4 regions of the Colwellia sp. MT41 genome follow, and region 1 is predicted to be linked to each of the others. Evidence: predicted binding sites of a transcription regulator. Region 1 holds the regulator's gene; each other region holds the start of a gene.
The links. Region 1 encodes sigma-54, which starts transcription at its own class of promoters, with help from an activator protein. Its sites were predicted from a motif close to GTTGGCACGNNNNTNGNNT; they were not measured.

Region 1 (4,726 bases):
GCCCTAACTTGCAGCCTATTCTTATTTACTAATGCCCACGCGGCTAAAAAAGATTTAGAGCAAGAAATTACCATTAAATCACAACGACAATCTGCCGACCTTAAAAACAAAATTGCCAGTTATTTAGATAATGTCAGTATTAGACAAGGCTCTATTTCCATTACCGCAGATATAGTTAAGGTATTTAGTCGTATTGATAAAAAAACCGGTGAAAAAAATGATACCTATTTAGCCAAAGGAAATCCTGCCACCTTTGAGCAGCGACTAGAAGACGGTAGCTTAATTAGCTTACAAGCCGATGAAATAACCTATACCCCTAACGCTCATATGATCAAGATTTCAGGTAATGCGCTGGTCAAGCAAGCGGGTAGTGAGGTCAGTGGTGATATAATCACTTATAATACCTTAAGCGAAAAACTAGAAGCACAGGGCTCTGATAACCAGTCTGTTACCACCATACTGCAACCAACAATATTAAAGAAACAAAAAGAAACTCACGAAAAGTCTAAAGCGGAACAATCCGCTGATAACGTAATTGAGCAAGAAGCAGATAAAAAAGGTAATGGCAGTGGCTACTAATATCGATAGTAAACCCTCGGTAAACACGTTAATTGCCGAGGGTTTATCTAAGTCCTATAAAAATAGACAGGTTGTTAAAAATGTCAGTTTACAAGTTAATGCTGGGCAAATAGTTGGCTTATTAGGACCCAATGGCGCTGGCAAAACCACCTCCTTTTATATGATTGTTGGCTTAGTCCCCAATGATGGTGGCACTATCAAACTCAATGGCCAAGACTTAACACTTATTCCTATGCATGAAAGAGCCCGCATGGGCATAGGTTATTTACCGCAAGAAGCATCAATTTTTAGAAAACTCACCGTTAGTGATAATATCATGGCTATCTTACAAATACGTAAAGAGCTTACTGAAACACAACGCGCGGAAAAACTTGAACACCTGTTAGAAGAGTTTCATATTTGTCATATCAAAGATAATACCGGCATGAGCTTGTCAGGTGGTGAAAGACGACGCGTTGAAATTGCCCGAGCATTAGCGGCTGAGCCACAATTTATTTTATTAGATGAACCCTTTGCTGGTGTTGACCCTATTTCGGTTGGCGACATTAAAAAAATAATATTACAATTAAAAGAGCGCGGCATAGGTATATTAATCACCGACCATAATGTTAGAGAAACTTTAGACGTTTGTGAGCATGCCTATATCGTTAGCCACGGTGAAATAATTGCCCAAGGCAATGCCGAGCAAATTCTTGCTAATCAAAAAGTGAGAGATGTATACCTTGGCGAACAATTCACGCTATAGTAAGGCTATACTAAAGCGAAAATGACTAGCTTTAAGCAGAACAATTTAAGAGCAAAGTAGTGATAGATTAGCAAACTATAACTACTAAGAATAATAAATAGGAAATCATATAACCTAGATGCGACCTACACTACAGCTCCGTATTGGACAACAATTAACCATGACTCCGCAGTTGCAACAAGCAATCAAGCTGTTGCAACTGTCAACGTTAGAATTACAACAAGAAATTCAAGAAGTATTAGAGAGCAATCCATTACTTGAGCTTGATGAAAAAGTTGAAAATGAAAATACTAGCGATGAAAACAATCTTGAAGAAGCATTTACAACCAGTGTCTCTGAAACTAACACTGAGCTGACAACAAGTGACGGGAGTGAAGAGCAACCAGCAAGTATTGACGAAATCAGTACCACTGAGGCCATGGAAAAAAAGGAAATACCCGAAGAACTAAATATCGATACCACCTGGGAAGAAAGTTACAGTGCTGGCGTTTCAAATACCGGCGCAGTTAGTAGCCCTGCCGATGATTATACCTATCAAGGGGAAACCACGGACTCCATTCAAGATCATCTATTGTGGCAAATGGAATTAACGCCTTTCACTGATACCGATAAAACCATCGCTATTGCCATTATTGAAGCAGTTGATGATGCCGGTTATTTAACCGTATCACCAGAAGAAATTCTAGAAAGTGTCGGTACAGAAGGGCTAGAGCAGGATGAAGTTGAAGCGGTCTTAAAACGTATTAATATGTTTGACCCTATTGGCGTCGCTGCTCGCTCAATTGCTGATTGTTTACTTATTCAGTTGAATCAATTTAGTGCTGATACCCCTTATCTGAAAGAAAGTAAACTCATTATCAATGAACATATTGATTTACTTGGTAACCGAGATTACCGTCAGTTAATGCGTAAAACCAAATTAAAAGAAGATCAACTGCGTGAAGTTATGCGTTTAATTCAAAGCTTAAATCCTCGTCCAGGTGATGCGGTAATTAAAGGTAATAACCAATACGTTATTCCTGATGTTACCGTTGAAAAGAAAAATGGTCGCTGGGTGGTTGAGTTAAATTCGGACACGGCACCAAAACTCTCTATTAATAAGCAATATGCGGCCATGTCTAAAACAATGAAATCATCAACTAATGATGGTCAATTTATTAGATCAAACTTGCAAGAAGCCAAATGGTTTATTAAGAGCTTAGAATCTCGTAATGACACCTTACTCAAGGTGTCCAATTGCATAGTTCAGCGTCAGCAAGGATTTTTAGAGCATGGTGCTGAAGCCATGCTTCCTATGGTGCTCAATGATATTGCTGAAGCTGTTGATATGCACGAATCCACCATATCTCGAGTGACCACGCAAAAATACATGCACACACCAAGAGGGATTTTTGAGTTAAAATACTTCTTCTCCAGCCATGTTAGTACCGAAAATGGTGGTGAATGTTCATCGACCGCAATTCGTTCTTTAATTAAAAAACTTATCTTAGCGGAAACACCTGCTAAACCGTTAAGTGACAGCAAAATGGCTGATATACTGGCCGAGCAGGGAATAAAAGTGGCGCGACGGACTATTGCTAAATACCGAGAATCATTAGCGATACCACCATCAAACCAACGTAAGAGTTTACTTTAAAACACTACCATAAAAGGATCATGCTTATGCAAATTAATCTTTCTGGCCATCATGTAGAAGTAACAAGTTCATTACGAAAATATGTTGATAGCAAGTTCTCAAAACTAGAACGACATTTTGATCATATCAATAATATTCATGTCGTACTTACCGTAGAAAAGCTTAACCAAAAAGCAGAAGCCAATATCCATATTAATGGCGGTGAAGTGTTTGCCTCAGCAGTTAACGGCGACATGTATGCTTCTATTGATACTCTAGTTGATAAACTTGATCGACAAATCCTTAAGTATAAAGGTAAGATAGCTCAGCACTAAGCTTAGCTAAATCATGAATACGCTTTAAAGTAATTAAAGCCGATAAATCTGGCGCCCTAAGCTAAATGAATTAGCACAGTTGGGCGCCTAAAATAATTAACACCATTATGCAATTATCAGAAATATTAACAACAAGCTGTACCACTTGTGATGTAGAAATCACCAGTAAAAAACGTATTTTAGAAAAAATTTGTCAACTCGCTGCCAAGCAAATCGGTGATATAGAACAAGATGATCTGCTAGAAAGTTTACTTAATAGAGAAAAAATGGGTAGTACCGGCATAGGAAACGGCATTGCCATACCCCATGGTCGATTACCTAATGCCAATAAAGCTGTCGCAGTGTTAATAACAACAGAACAAGCTATTGATTTTGATGCCATAGATAATAGGAATGTAGATGTTTTTATTGCCTTATTTGTGCCGGAAAATAGCTGTAAAGAACACTTAATTACCCTACAAAGTATCGCTAAATTATTTAGTAATAAAAAGATGATTAAGCGAGTTCGCAAATGCCATGATAATCAAGCACTCTATAACCTAATTCAACAAGCTAGTAATACCCTAGATGCCATATAGTAAAGTACACGGATATAAGATATAAGAATGAAACTAATCATAGTTAGTGGCCGCTCTGGCTCGGGTAAATCAGTTGCCCTACGCGTATTAGAAGATCTTGGTTATTATTGTGTCGATAACATTCCAATTAACCTCTTACCGGCATTAATCCATACGGTTATCAATGACTATGAAAACGTTGCCGTCAGTTTAGATGTACGAAATTTACCAAAAGATCCCGAAGATATTCCTGAAATCATTGCCTACTTACCTAGAGCAGTAGACGTTAATACCTTATTTCTTGATGCCGATGATAAAGACTTAATCAGGCGTTTTAGTGAAACACGTCGTTTGCACCCCCTTATAAAGGAGAATATGACCCTTGAGCAAGCGATTACCCGAGAAAAGTCATTATTAGAGCCGATATCAACGAATGCTGACTTATACATAAATACTAGCCAACTTACCCCTCATCAACTTGCTGATTTAGTCAGGGAAAGGATTTTAGGCAAAAAGACCGGTTCCATGGTACTGGTCTTTAAATCGTTTGGTTTTAAACACGGTATTCCAATCGATGCCGATTATGTTTTTGACGCGAGGTTTTTACCTAATCCTTTTTGGGAGAAATCACTGAAGGGCAAAACAGGGGTTGATGCAGAGGTCAAAGATTTTCTTGCCAGCCAAGCGATAGTCACTAAGTTTATTTGGCAAATTAACAGTTTTATGATGACATGGTTACCACACTTAGAACGCAACAATCGTAGTTATGTCACTATAGCTATTGGTTGTACCGGTGGCAAACATAGATCAGTTTATATCGCAGAAATGTTAGCCAAGAATTTCCGTAAAGAGCGCGAAGATATTCAAACGCACCATAGAGATATTCATATAAAAT
Region 2 (4,726 bases), 1.9 Mb from region 1:
GGGCAGTTAATTCTGATTACCGACCTTACCGAGACCCGCCTTTTACAAGATAAAATAGCGCAGATGCAGCGTCTTTCTTCATTAGGTAAAATGGTTTCAACCCTAGCTCATCAAATTCGTACGCCATTATCTGCGGCAATTTTATATGGTGAAAACTTAATCAGTAATAAATTAGCAGAATCGGCACGTGTTGATTTTCAAAAGAAATTAAACGCCCGCTTACATGATTTAGAGCAGCAAGTGAATGATATGCTGCTGTTTTCTAAAAGTGGTAAAGAACAGGTTGTTGCTCCTTTAGCCGTTAACGCCTTGATTGATGATGCGGTGCATTCTATGGATGCTTTAATAAGTAAAGCGGGTGCACAAGTCAAAGTACAGTACTGTGAAGATGAGCTTTATATCCTAGGCAATAAAAGTGCCTTAACAGGCGCTATGCAAAACTTATTGCATAACGCCTTAAATGCCATGACCGCCTTACCGGCAAGTAGTGCCGCTAAAATAGTTGCCCCCTTGATAAATATTCAAGTGTATAGCCAAGACAATCATTTATATTTAAGTGTTAAGGACAATGGCCCAGGTATAGACCTTGAAATTCGTGATAAAATTTTTCAGCCTTTCTATACCTCAAGCAGTAAAGGCACTGGGCTTGGTTTGGCTGTGGTGAAGTCTGTGGTTAACGCTCATCAAGGTGAGGTGACTTTACTTAACGAAGCTGATGCAGGTGCAGGTGCACATTTTGTGATTAAATTACCGCTGCTAGAGCAGGGTAGTGTGATGAAAAACAATCCAGAGGGAGAGTACTAATGGCTGAACATAAAGTTCTTGTGGTGGAAGATGATGCCGGTTTACGTGAAGCCTTGGTTGATACCTTATCATTAGCCGGTTATTGCTGTGTAGAGGCAGATTCTGGTGAAGCTGCTTTATTGCTGTTGAAAAAACAGCAGGTTGATATTGTTGTCAGTGATGTACAAATGGGTGGTATGTCGGGCTTATCTTTATTGAAAAGTATTAAAAATAAACAGGTAAATTTACCGGTGTTACTGATGACAGCATATGGCACCATTGATGATGCGGTACAAGCGATGCGAGATGGCGCTTGTAACTATATTGCCAAGCCCTTTGCACCGCAAGTGTTACTCAATATGGTCAGTCAATATATTCCGCCCAAAAAGGTGAATAAAAATGAGCCCATCGTGGCCGATAAACGCTCATTAGAATTACTGGTTTTGGCTAAAAAAGTCGCCAGTACCGATGCGTCGGTAATGATCCTTGGTCCCAGTGGCTCAGGTAAAGAAGTGTTAGCCCAGTATGTTCATCATCACTCTAAACGCAGTGCACAACCTTTTATCGCCATTAACTGTGCGGCCATTCCTGAAAATATGCTTGAAGCCACCTTATTTGGTTATGAGAAAGGTGCTTTTACCGGCGCCATCCAAGCCTGCCCAGGAAAGTTCGAACAAGCGCAGGGCGGCACTATTCTACTTGATGAAATAACCGAAATGGATATAGGGCTACAAGCCAAAATTTTACGGGTATTGCAAGAGCGCGAAGTAGAACGCTTAGGTGGCAGAAAAATCATAAGTCTTGATGTACGTGTTATTGCTACCACGAATAGAGACCTACAAGCCGCAGTAAAGGATGGTCTCTTTAGAGAAGACCTTTATTATCGTCTTAACGTTTTCCCACTCACTTGGCTACCCTTAGCTGAGCGCGTTGATGATATACTTGTGCTGGCGCAACACTTAATCTCTCGTCATTGTCAAAAAAATGGCGATCCCATCCCTGAGTTTTCGGGTGCTGCGCGTAGTAAACTTAATGCTTATCATTGGCCCGGTAATGTCAGAGAGTTGGATAATGTTATCCAACGGGCACTTATTTTACATACCGACAAGCTTATTGATGCGGGCGATTTAATGATTGAAAACTTTGATACCGCATTAGTGATAGAGCCAGAGCAAGTGACGAACACTGACGATAAGCTTGGTAGTGAATTAAAATTGCAAGAGCATCAAATTATTCTTGATACCTTACAAGCCTGCCATGGTAGTCGTAAAGCGGTGGCCGAGCGCTTAGGCATTAGCCCACGTACCTTACGCTATAAAATTGCCAAAATGCGCGACTCGGGTATAGAAATCCCCGCCTAGCTTATTCAGTCTAACGAGCTATTATCACTAACAGCTAGTTATAGCCAAATTACTGTTCTCCCCCGCTCTAACAAAATCAAAAGCTATTATTGCTATCCCTTAGTAAAGTAGCTTTCGATTTTTTCCTGCTCCCCTCCCCTTGGTAAAACTAAATAACGTTTTTGGCACTATGCTTGCAGTCACATTGTTATACCTAATTTAACGTAAAAAAATTGACAAAAGTGAGCGCACTATGGATATCAAAAGTAACTCTCTCTATAGCCAAATGCAAAGTATGTCGCTACAAGCTATGGGTAACAAATTACCCTCGGTTGATGCCATGGGTGTTAATGGTCTTGCTGATAGCAGCGTGGGAAAAATCAACGACTCAAGCAGTAATTTTGGTAATATGCTAACAGATGCCTTAAATAGCGTTAATGAATTACAACAAGAATCAGGGCAACTGAAAAGATCCTTTGAAATGGGCGATTCTAACGTCACCCTGGCTGAAGTGATGATTGCTTCCTCTAAATCAGGTATCGCCTTAGATGCAACGGTGCAAATACGCAATAAGTTTGTTGAAGCCTATAAAGAGATTATGAGCATGCCAGTATAATTTAACTGGCTTACATCAGTTAAATCTGAGTATCTGAATTAAGTTACCCTAAGTTATTAAATAAATTTTGTCGTAAAAAACAGTACAGCGGAGAAGTGAAGTGGCAGATACAAACGCAATGGTAGCAGCTGATAGCGATGGTGATATGATCGCCAGTGAAGCTGATAGCGCGGGAATGGAAGAGCAAAAATCCGGCTTTGCTGCATCGTTAGGTAATGTTGATATTTTAAGACAAATTACCATTGTGGTGGCCTTGGCGATTTGTTTAGCTATTGCGGTATTTGTTATTATGCTGGCCAATGAGCCTGAGTATCGTATTTTGACAAAATTACCAACGCAGCAGCTTATTAAAACCATGGATTACCTTGATGAAAATCAAGTAGAATACCGTCAAGAAAATAACACTATTTCAGTACCTACCGATGAATATCAACAGGTTAAGTTATTACTTGCTCGTGAAGGCTTAACCGATGAGGTTTCACAAGGTGAAAATATTTTAATGCAAGATATGGGCTTTGGCGTTAGTCAACGCCTTGAGCGAGAACGATTGAAATATGGCAGAGAGCAACAATTGGCTAACACGGTAGAACAACTAAATAGTATTAGCCGTGCTAGAGTTTTATTAGCTATCCCACGTGAGAATGTCTTTGCTAGGCGCGAAAAAACCCCATCCGCTACTGTAGTGTTAACTATGCGACGCGGCAAGATTTTATCCGATGAAGAAGTTGATGCCGTGGTTGATATTATTGCTTCGGCCGTGCAAGGTTTAAGGCCAAACCGGGTCACGGTTACTGATCAAAACGGTCGTTTACTTAATTCAGGTTCACAAAATTCGATTTCATCACGCTCACGTAAAGAGTTTGAAATTGAACAAAAGCGTGAACATGAGTACCTAAACAAAATTGATGGCATTCTTATCCCCATTGTTGGTTTAGGAAATTATACCGCACAAGTTGATGTCTCCATGGATTTTACCAATGTTGAAGAAACATCGCGCCGTTATAACGCTGACTTACCAGCATTGCGTAGTGAGATGAGTATTGAAAGCACTAATATAGGTGGCTTATTAGGTGGCATCCCCGGCGCGTTAACCAACCAACCTCCTATTGAATCCTCTATACCTGAAAATGCCATTGGTGGTCAAAAGAAAAGTATGCCGAGTAGAAGGCATACAGAGTCGACTAAAAATTATGAGCTTGATGAATCGATTAGTTATACTAGGTCACAAACCGGTATTATCAAGCGTGTCAGTGTTTCTGTGGCACTTGATTATGTTGCCAGCACTGCCACAGCAGCCACTGAATCTGGTGTCGATGCTCCAGTTGCTAGTTTAGTACCTCGTTCCACTGTGGAAATTGCTAGTATTCGACGATTATTACAGGGTAGTATTGGTTTTGATTTGCAACGAGGCGATGTTTTAGAAGTGCTAACCATTCATTTTAATCGTCCCGATTTTGGCGTTGTCGCTGAGATCCCTATCTGGCAACAACCTTGGTTTGTAAAAGTGCTAAAATTAGTATTAGGCGCCTTGGTTATCATCGTTTTAATATTGGCTGTTGTTCGTCCAATGCTGAAACGTTTAATCTACCCGGAACGAGCACCAGAAGATTATGGTGATAAATCACTGGATAGCCATATTGATTTAGGTGATGAAACTATGGATATGCTGACCTCAGAATTTGATGCGGGTGCGGTAGGTTTTGCACCAGATGGCAGTCTACAGTTACCTGATCTTCACCGAGACGAAGATATACTTAAAGCGGTTCGTGCGCTAGTAGCAAATGAGCCAGAATTATCATCGCAAGTAGTGAAAAGTTGGTTGAACGAAGATGAGTGATGAACAAGAAGTCGGCGAATTAGCCGCAGCCCCGGTAGGCTTCGATGTAGAAAAATTAGAAGGCGCAGAAAAAGCGGCCATTTTATTGCTTAGCCTATCTGAAGAAGATGCTGCACAAATATTAAAGCACCTTGAGCCAAAACAAGTACA
Region 3 (4,726 bases), 1.9 Mb from region 1:
AAGTAACCCGCTGCTGCGCCCACAAGTAAAACCACGACAGCAATAATGATGATGATCATTTTTTTATTTTTACCTGAGTTATCTAGCTCTAACTCACCTTCTTTACCATTTTCTTTTTCGTCTGCCATGAGAATCCTTTAAATTTACCGCCATTAATAGTCAAAATAATAGTGACTAATGAATGACATAGTATTTATTGATAGACTATATCCTTGAATAGTCTTCGAGCCAATGTGTTTTCACCAACTTAACTTCATTTTAGTCAATTAAGCGTAGTAATCTACGCCCGTTGTCGAAGAATCGAACAACTTAGCGGATAAAGCTAGCGTATGCTCGTCTTCGTCTACCTTAGTTAACAATGCTGCTGGGTCATTACCTTGCTTTAAATTATTCTTATCATTATTTTCCTGCTGACTTTGTTGCTCAACAGTAGCGTCGCCGACATCGACACCCTGCTCCGCCAACATATCTCTTAATTTCTGCATATTCTGCTCTAATGCTTCTTTTGCTTGCTGGTTTTGCACGACAAAATTAACCGTAGCTTGCTCACCTTGTAAATTAACGCGTACCTGCATATTACCAAACTCAGGTGGGTCCAAGATGATATCAAATTGCTGTAACTTCTGGCTGATCATAATCATGACTTTATCTTTTACCGCATCGGCAAAATCTTTTCTATAAATAGCGATGCTTTCTTGCTGCAGTTGCACCTTGTTTTTCTGGATTTGTGCGATATCACTGGCAACATTATGACTTAGCACTTCAACTGCTTGATGCTCAATATAGGCATCAGTGCTTTGTTTGGCTTGTGTTGCTTGCATGGTTAACGCTTGTGACTCAGAGAAAGAACGTGTGGCAAGATTGTCACTAACCTTACTGGTTGTTTTCATGCCTTGCTCGACCGGTTGCTCTTGTGACAACAGCAGAGCTTCAGCATACTCAGTATCATCAATAGCTTGTTGCTCACTACTGACAAGTTGTATTGCTTGTTGCTGCTGAGCCTGTTGCAACCCTTGAACTTGAGCATTGCTCAAGTTCACTTGTTTAGCTTGAACAGCTACGGGCTGTTCTTTAGCGGTAATTTCATGCGGTATTATCGCCGGTGTAGTTCGTTCTGCTATTGCTTTATCGGCACTAATATTACTTAATATTGAGTGAACCGAGCTAGTCTCTAACTCGGCTTTTTCAGCGAATTGTTGCTCATTCTTACTGGCTTTATTTGGCACAGCCTCGAGTGTATGGTTCGCTACTTTAGTAACAGAAGGTACCTGTTTTTCAGTTGCATCCGATGGGGAAACTGGCAATTCAGCACTATTTTTACCTGGGGGTTTGGCTGATAAAGTGACATTTTTTTCACTTAGGGGCGCTTTAGTTTTAGCTAATGACTCTTTTGCTAATGGGTCTTTTGCTAATGGGTCTTTAGCAAGAAGCTGTACCTCTGCGGCGGTTAGCTTATCATTACCAATAGGCTCAACGGGCAATTGGTATAAACCCGAGTCTACTTGCTCGGTAATTTGGCTTTTATTGGTTGCTGAAATACTGGCCGCTAAATCGCTTACTTTATTATTATTCAGTTGAGCTGCAGTTAACTGGGCATTCGTTAACTGCTCGCTAGTTATACTTTGATTGTTGCTGATGCTTTGCAGTGATTGTTGGTAATTTTTTAGTAGTTGCTCGCCTGGTTGCTGCGCAAAATCAACATTTTTTAGCTGGCTTTGAGCGAGTAATTCCTCTTTTGAAAACGCCTTGAGCTTATGTTCAAAGCTAAGTTCAACAGTATTTCGTGCATTTAATTTACCCTTTTCATCAGCGTCTGTTGCGCTGGTATCCTGTTTAGCCTCGGCAATACCGACTTTACTCTTGTTGGCTTGAATAATTTGTTGGCTATTAACGGGCTCACTCTTTGTTGATTTTTCGGCCGTATTAGTTAACGTTTGATCGCTATTATAAAGCAGTGCAATAAACTGCTCAGACTCAGCTAAGGCGTCATTATTAGCTGAGTTTGCTGTAGTTTTATCATCCGCTGTCACCAAAATATTATTTGCGGACGAGTGTTCGCTATTATCTTGATTGGCACTATCAGCGAGAACTTCCGCTGAATAGTCACTTTCTTGGCGACTTTTGACTTCATCTGTGTCATTTTTGCCGTTGGCGGCAACATCATTACCAAGCGTTGCCGAAGCTGATGCAATTTCTCCTTGAGACTCTTTATCACTGGTGACGTTACTTTCATCGCTGACATGTTGGGCAACCAAACGAGAAAATTCGGCCTCATCAGCTCGTTCACCGGAAGGTACCGAATTACTTTTGGTTTTTAAATCAGTATCTTGTGATAAAAAAACAGGTGAAACGTTTGCTGATTGCATAGTTATTCCAATCGTTGAAATTAGCTAAAATAATAAAAACCACACTGTCTATTACTGACTATTGCCACGGTAACTTTCATCTGTGCGCGATATAAACTCTGTACTAGCGCTTTGCTAGCTGGTCTCTATACTATGTAAAGCAATAATCATTCCAGTTATTAAATTTATAACGGATGTTATAGCCAAAATAACTAACGTAAAGCGCGTCGAACAAATTGTTGAGTGGCTATTTCATCAAACATTTTTTGTTCAGCTCTTTGTGCTGCTACCGCCATTTTTTGCAAACGTTTATCACGTAATAGCTCAACGGCTTTCACCTTTTGCCTTTGTTTAAGCCAAATACTTTTACTTTGCTCAACCAGTGCTTTGGCTTGTCGCATAGCAATTTCCACCTGCTTGGCCGCGGTATCAAGTTTGGCGATAAAAGCATGGTAATGTCTATAAGTGGCACTGTCTAAGCCCTGCTCTGCTCGTTGACTTAATCGTTTCATGTATTCTAAGCGGTAGTCTGCCACACCTTGTAAACGGGTAATATTTTGTTGATACTCATTTTCAGCTAATTTCAATTGATCGGCACAACGTTGCTCGTTGTCTTTTTCAAACTTTAATATGGTATCAAGTTGCTTCATTGCCATCTGCTGTACTCTTTTAAGTCAATACTTTTGTATCTATACCAACAACTAGCTCTTTGCTTGCTGTTTATTTTGCGCATGTGCCGCAGCAATAATTTCTTTCATCTGAGCAATACTTTGCTCATAAGGAATAATTTCAGTAATCTTTTGCTGTAAAAAAAAGTTGATCACTGGTAGCACGTTTATCGCCTGATCAATGCGTGGGTCATTGCCCTTGGTGTAAGCACCTATGGCAATAAGGTCTTTATTTTGCTGATAAAGGGAATACATTTGCTTTAATTGCTTGGCCAAATCTTGATGTTCGTCATCAGTGACCATAGGCATAACCCGTGATATAGAGCCTTCAATATTCACCGCGGGGTAATGTCCTGCATCGGCTAACTCTCGAGACAAGACCACATGGCCATCTAAAATAGCGCGCGCCGCATCCGCAATAGGGTCTTGTAAGTCATCACCTTCGGTTAATACCGTATAAAATGCCGTTATAGAGCCTTGCCCTTCACCGCCATTGCCGGCACGTTCAACTAATTGCGGTAATTTAGAAAAAACTGACGGCGGATAGCCTTTAGTTGCGGGTGGTTCACCTACTGCTAAGGCAATTTCACGCTGTGCCTGCGCGTAACGTGTTAATGAATCAAGCAGTAACAATACATCTAAACCTTGATCGCGAAAATACTCGCTTATTTGAACTGCCGTTTCACAACCTTTAAGGCGCATTAAAGGGGAATTATCTGCCGGAGCGGCAACAACAACGGCGCGCTTAAGCCCTTCTTCACCTAAAATTTCTTCAATAAATTCTTTTACTTCTCGGCCACGCTCCCCCACTAAACCAACCACAACAACATCGGCCGATGTCCCCCGTGTCATCATGCCCATAAGGACACTTTTACCAACACCTGAGCCAGCAAACAACCCCATGCGTTGGCCTTTACCAATGGTGATAAAGCTATTGATAGAGCGTACACCAACATCAAGTACCTCGGTGATGGCTCGTCGCGATAATGGATTCATGGGTTTACTATCATGATGATAATCATCATCTGATTTTATCGGCCCTTTACCATCAATGGGTTTGCCGACACCGTTGATTACCCGGCCGAGTAGGTCCATGGATAAAGGTACTTTAAATTTACTGGAAATAGGTAACACTCGTGCGCCAGGCATAACACCACGAAGGCTTTCTTCTGGCATTAAGTAGGTAATGTCTTGAGCAAAACCAACAACCTCAGCAAGTAAATCACCGTGTGCTGTTTCAACAAGACATTGACTACCAACATGTGCTTTCACGCCTACGGCTTCTAGGGTTAAACCGACAACACGCACTAACCTACCGGCAACGGGCGCTTTAAAGTCATGAATAAATTTTTGACTGTTTTTAAAGCGCTCGGTTAGACGTAAGCTATCAACCATAGTGTTTATTTACCTTAAGATAAAAAGTTAAAACGAAAAACAATCAAGCGCGACAAAAAATTAAGAGCTTTGATGTAAAGCATCTTGAAAGAAAGGTTCCAGCACTTGCTTTAGCCTTGCTTTCATTTGCAGGTCGATATTTGAGGTGCTGTTTTCTATTTGGCAGCTACCTTGAGGCAGTTGGGGTGCTGGCAGTAAACGCCAACCTTGCTCGGCAATATGCTCAGCGCCAAATTGAGCTTCGACTAGGCTAATATCGTTTGGGTTTAAACATATTTGTGTTTGAGCATCACTACTAGGTAAACTTTTGATGCCAGT
Region 4 (4,726 bases), 840 kb from region 1:
GTAATAGCGATAACTTGGCTGTTAGTATGTAAATGACAGCTGGGCAAACGCGCTATCGCTAAATTGGTAATAGCAGCAAAACGAAATGCTGATAAGCCATATTCTTGTACTAACAGCACTGGAAATTTAAGACTGTCTAATTCAACATGCTGGGCAAAGGCGACTAACCAATCACTGTCATTTTTTGCCACGCTTGGTAATGGTATATCAAGCAGTGCATCAAGCTCTGCCCGCGAGTAAAACCGAAAGTAATGCTCTGGTTCACCTAGTACCTTGTTGCTCTCATCTTGAGCCACTAGCTCAGCATATCTGGCGCGTAATTTTTCTAGGCGAGGTAATAGATCTTCTGGTTGGCCATGATCCGTTTTAGGCAGCGCAATAAGTGTCGGGCGTATATTGACACTGTGTGGATATACTTTCACGGTATCTATCGATTGCTGTAATAAAGTAAGACACTGCTGATCACAAATCTCACGATACAAGTTACCGCCAGCATGTAAATGGCAAATAGGTGGGCCATTGACTAAACTGGGGCCTTTTTCTATCAGTGTGGTGTCTAAGCCGAGTTCAGCAAATCGTAAAGCTATGGTGGAGCCAGCAACACCACCACCAATAATGGCAATTTTAGCCTTTGAGCTTAGTATTGATTGATTTACTGCTGGGCTTGCTTGGGATTTATTCATAAAGGTAACAAGATAATGCTTTCATAGGGGGATTTTACTATCCTGAGCGTTACTTTCGTAGTGCTAAAAGATAAATAATTATTATTCGTAGGTGTTTTTATTTTTACAGCGAATAAAACAGGTGTCATAAAAACTGTTACTCGGCACTATGATTTAACGTTTGTTGCTGTAGATGACCTCTAATACAAGCATTACAGACACAACTTATGTTTCTAAGATGAGTAGGAATCTTTGCCAAAAGTGCTTCAGCTACTTGGCTATTCATACACCAGCAACCACTGTTAGCGTTAACATCGCAACGATTATTTTGCTGACATAAAGGGCAAATACTATCATCATTTTTAGATGTCATAAAAGTTCAGTAAATATGTGTGTTAGGGGTAATAGCAAACGGTGATATTAACAGCTTTACCCGTGTTAGTACGTGTTTTAATGCGTATTTTAGCGCATAAAAAAACGACCCTTAGGTCGTTTTTTTTCATTCATTTTTGTATCTACAACTTACCTAAGCTACATACACTCATGAACTAGGCAGAAAAATCATTTGCTTTTTTGCTGCGGATTTTAGCCATAAAAGCAAAGGCTAATAACATAAGTAACCCTGTTGCTGGCTCTGGCACACTAGTAGGACGATTAACACTAACTACACCAGCAACGATATCATTGGCACAAGACATGGCCCAACTAAAGGCTAATTGTGAAGCATTTTGAAAAGCATCAATGCCACTGACGTTAAAGCTAAAACTGATCACATCATAATTATCATAATTAGCACCCGTGTTTTGTCTATCAACAGACCAAGCACTTTGTTGACCTGTACCTGGAACGATATCTCCAGCCATGACTTGGCCCTCTTGTACGCTGCTAGAATTATTATGAAATTCTTTTGCCGTTAACGTAGAGCTGATTTCAGTTAAAGTACCGGTATTATCCCAGTGACTCTTTTCCCAATATTTCTGACGTTGTCTATCCGCATCAGACAAAACAAAAGCATAGTCAAAAGGTGAATTAGCACCATCAGTGCCAATAAGTAAATCACCTAAAACAATGTTGCCATTAGATTTCCATTGCCAATCTGAATCATATTGCCAACTTGAACCAGTACTATATTCATTATTGTAATCAACAAAGTTGGTATAAATATCAATAGTAATTAAACCGTCACTTGCCCATTTTACATCCATTTTGTCAATTTCATATTTCCAACCACCAACGGCATCATTATTTGCATCATCAATCGTGGTATTAACAAAAAAATCAGCGGCGAATAAATTAGCCGATGAAAATAAAGCAGTTACTGCAAGAATTTTAAATACATTTTTAATTAAAGTCATAGTCTTAATACTTTATCGCTTTGAGAGTTAATTACCGGTTAACCCGCCATTTATAGCAGTTTAACCATTTTCTTATATTACATAATACAGTAAGCAATTATCGTACCATAAATTCAATGTCGCCATTTAACAACACCTTAAGCATGTTACCTTGTTGAGTTCAGCGGGTAAAGTTTTCTGGTGTAAAAAAAACCGACAATCATTGTTAAATTTTTGCTAATTAATTTATATAAATGTTTTTTAACTAAGTCACTATCAATGTTACTATTTTAATAATTAATGTCTTGCAATAGATTTACAGTTAAACCTCAGGCAAAGCACCTAGTAAAGTAAACTAGTATGCATAACCACCCTAAAAACAGATTATTAAAATCGGTATAACATGAATATAAATAATAGCTTAATAGTTGCTTTACTCTCTCTCTCGTTCATTACACCTTTAACATTGGCAAACGAAAATCTTGATGCCAGTTATGAACAAGCCTTAATTGCTTTTCAAAATGATGAGTTTGCTAGTGCTATTATCCATTTAAAAAATATTATCCAAGCAAACCCTACACATATGCCATCGCGGGTGTTAATGGCACAAATACTCATAACTCAAGGCAATGGCTCGGCAGCACAAATAGAACTCGATCGAGCCAGAGATGGCAAGGTTGATAACGACCGATTAATTACCTTGTACGGGCAAGCTTACCTTTTACAAGGAAAATATGACCAAGCATTAGAAATAGCGCAACTTGGTCAGCGTAACAAGCAAATTGAAAATGAGTTATTACTCATTAGAGGACAAGCATTTATTGGCAAAAAACAATATAAACTAGCTGATAAAGCGTTTATTGCCGCACTCAGTATGAAACCTAAAAACCAGATAGCCTTATTAGGTAGAGCACAAATTGCTTTTCAAGAGTCCAACGTTAATAAAGCACTCGCTTACATTGATTTATCTCTTAGCAGTGTTAAACCATTTATCAATGGTTGGGTATTAAAAGCTAAAATATTACATCGCTTAGGCGATCGCCAAGGGGCATTACTTGCTATTAATGAAGCGCTCAAGATTAATGATAAACACTTATCCGCTCGTTTAACCATAGCTATGCTGCACATTGAGTTGCAAGAGTATCAACAAGCCGTTGCCCATGTGGATTTTATTCTGGCGAAAATTCCCAATGAACCGAGAGCGGGTTATTTAAAAGCCATTATCAATGCCAGCATGCCGAATAATAATAATGCTGCTAACAACAAACTCACCGAGGTAATCGCCACCTTATCCGCAGTACCACCTGAGGTGATGAAAAACACCCCTGATTATTATTTTTTAGCTGGACTGACCAATTTTCAATTTGGTAACTTAAATGATGCCCATCGCTACCTAAGCTATTACCTTAATTATGTTGAGTATGATATTGATACTGTACGCATGCTCGCCAGTATTGAAATACAACAAGGCGATTTAAATTCTGCCCGTCACTTACTCATCAAAACCAATGTTGCTCGTCCAGGTAATGCTGATATTTTAACACTGCTTGGCTTAACCTACTTACAATTAGAAGATAGTGCCAAGGCACAATTTTACTTTGAAAAAGTAGTGGATAGTTACCCCAATTCTACCGTTAGCGTAAGTAACTTGGCGCGCAGTAAAATGCAATCTGGCGATTATAAAGCAGCCATAGAGGCCTTATCAGCCATTAAAGATAATAAAATTAATGGCACACAAATAAAATTACTCTTGATTGATGCCTATCAAAATACCCAAAAATATCCTTTAGCTATCGATATTGCCAAATCCTTGGTAGCAGAATTCCCCCAAGATAGCTTTTTTCAGCAACGCCTAGGCATGCTCTATGGCTTAAACAGAGAACTCGCGTCAGCAAGAGCGGCCTTTGAGCAAGCTTTGGTGTTAGATAAGGCAAATATTATTGCTATGGTGCATTTAGCTCGCATGGATAATATTATGGGTGACTATGATAAAGCACTGAGCTTCTTGGAAACTAAATTAGCCTTGTTTGATAAAAATATTTTACTGATGACCGAAATTTCTGACAGTTATTTATTCAAAAAAGATATTGAAAATGCCCAACTTTGGATACAAAAGTCATACGCACAAGATCCTAATGATTTTTATGTGGTGCTCAAGTTAAGCCGAATTTTAGTTAAACAAAACCAGCTTGATGCAGCCATAGATTTAATTGATGAATTTATTGGTCATAACGCTAAAGAGCCACAAGCGCTACTTACCCTAGCAAAATTGTATCAACAACAAAATAAACACCCGCAAGCGGTACTGGCATTAAGAGAATATGTGGAAAAATCTCGTCGTAAAGAAAAAGCACTGATTGTTTTAGCGAAAGCGCAATTACAAGCCAAAGATAATATTGGCGCAGTAAGGTCTTATAAAAAGGCCATCATCGCCGATGATAAATATCTACCTGCTTATATAGGGTTGGTTAACCTGACTATTAAAAACAAAAATAAAGCATTTGCCTTAAGTTTGATCTCATCCATTGGCGATATAACCCAGAGTACTAGCCTAACAGCAGTATTTAAAGGTGATTTATACCTTGCCTTAGGTGATCACAAACAATCGATAAAATTTTATCAAAGTGCGCTAAATAAATCTGCTCAAAAGCAAGCCATACTGGGTTTATACCGCAACTATCAGCAACAAGAGCAAGTAAGTAAAGCCATCAAGCCATTGCAGCAATGGTT

Region 2: the regulator sigma-54 is predicted to act here: its motif matches at 2,305-2,323, upstream of fliE (flagellar hook-basal body complex protein FliE).
Region 3: the regulator sigma-54 is predicted to act here: its motif matches at 2,504-2,522, upstream of CMT41_RS05730 (flagellar hook-length control protein FliK).
Region 4: the regulator sigma-54 is predicted to act here: its motif matches at 2,109-2,127, upstream of CMT41_RS01110 (PEP-CTERM sorting domain-containing protein).

What each region holds. Positions count from the first base shown of each region.
Region 1 is NZ_CP013145.1:3,756,066-3,760,791, forward strand. It holds gene lptA (lipopolysaccharide transport periplasmic protein LptA) at 1-579, shown strand, start outside; gene lptB (LPS export ABC transporter ATP-binding protein) at 569-1,324, shown strand; gene CMT41_RS15905 (RNA polymerase factor sigma-54) at 1,443-2,960, shown strand; gene hpf (ribosome hibernation promoting factor) at 2,987-3,274, shown strand; gene ptsN (PTS IIA-like nitrogen regulatory protein PtsN) at 3,382-3,852, shown strand; gene rapZ (RNase adapter RapZ) at 3,880-4,726, shown strand, end outside.
Region 2 is NZ_CP013145.1:1,347,052-1,351,777, forward strand. It holds gene CMT41_RS05690 (sensor histidine kinase) at 1-804, shown strand, start outside; gene CMT41_RS05695 (sigma-54-dependent transcriptional regulator) at 804-2,144, shown strand; gene fliE (flagellar hook-basal body complex protein FliE) at 2,377-2,739, shown strand; gene fliF (flagellar basal-body MS-ring/collar protein FliF) at 2,885-4,576, shown strand; gene fliG (flagellar motor switch protein FliG) at 4,569-4,726, shown strand, end outside.
Region 3 is NZ_CP013145.1:1,353,252-1,357,977, reverse strand. It holds gene fliL (flagellar basal body-associated protein FliL) at 1-128, opposite strand, end outside; gene CMT41_RS05730 (flagellar hook-length control protein FliK) at 267-2,366, opposite strand; gene fliJ (flagellar export protein FliJ) at 2,558-2,995, opposite strand; gene fliI (flagellar protein export ATPase FliI) at 3,047-4,408, opposite strand; gene fliH (flagellar assembly protein FliH) at 4,469-4,726, opposite strand, start outside.
Region 4 is NZ_CP013145.1:254,331-259,056, reverse strand. It holds gene CMT41_RS01115 (FAD-dependent oxidoreductase) at 1-683, opposite strand, end outside; gene CMT41_RS18420 (cysteine-rich CWC family protein) at 820-1,035, opposite strand; gene CMT41_RS01110 (PEP-CTERM sorting domain-containing protein) at 1,211-2,017, opposite strand; gene prsT (XrtA/PEP-CTERM system TPR-repeat protein PrsT) at 2,400-4,726, shown strand, end outside.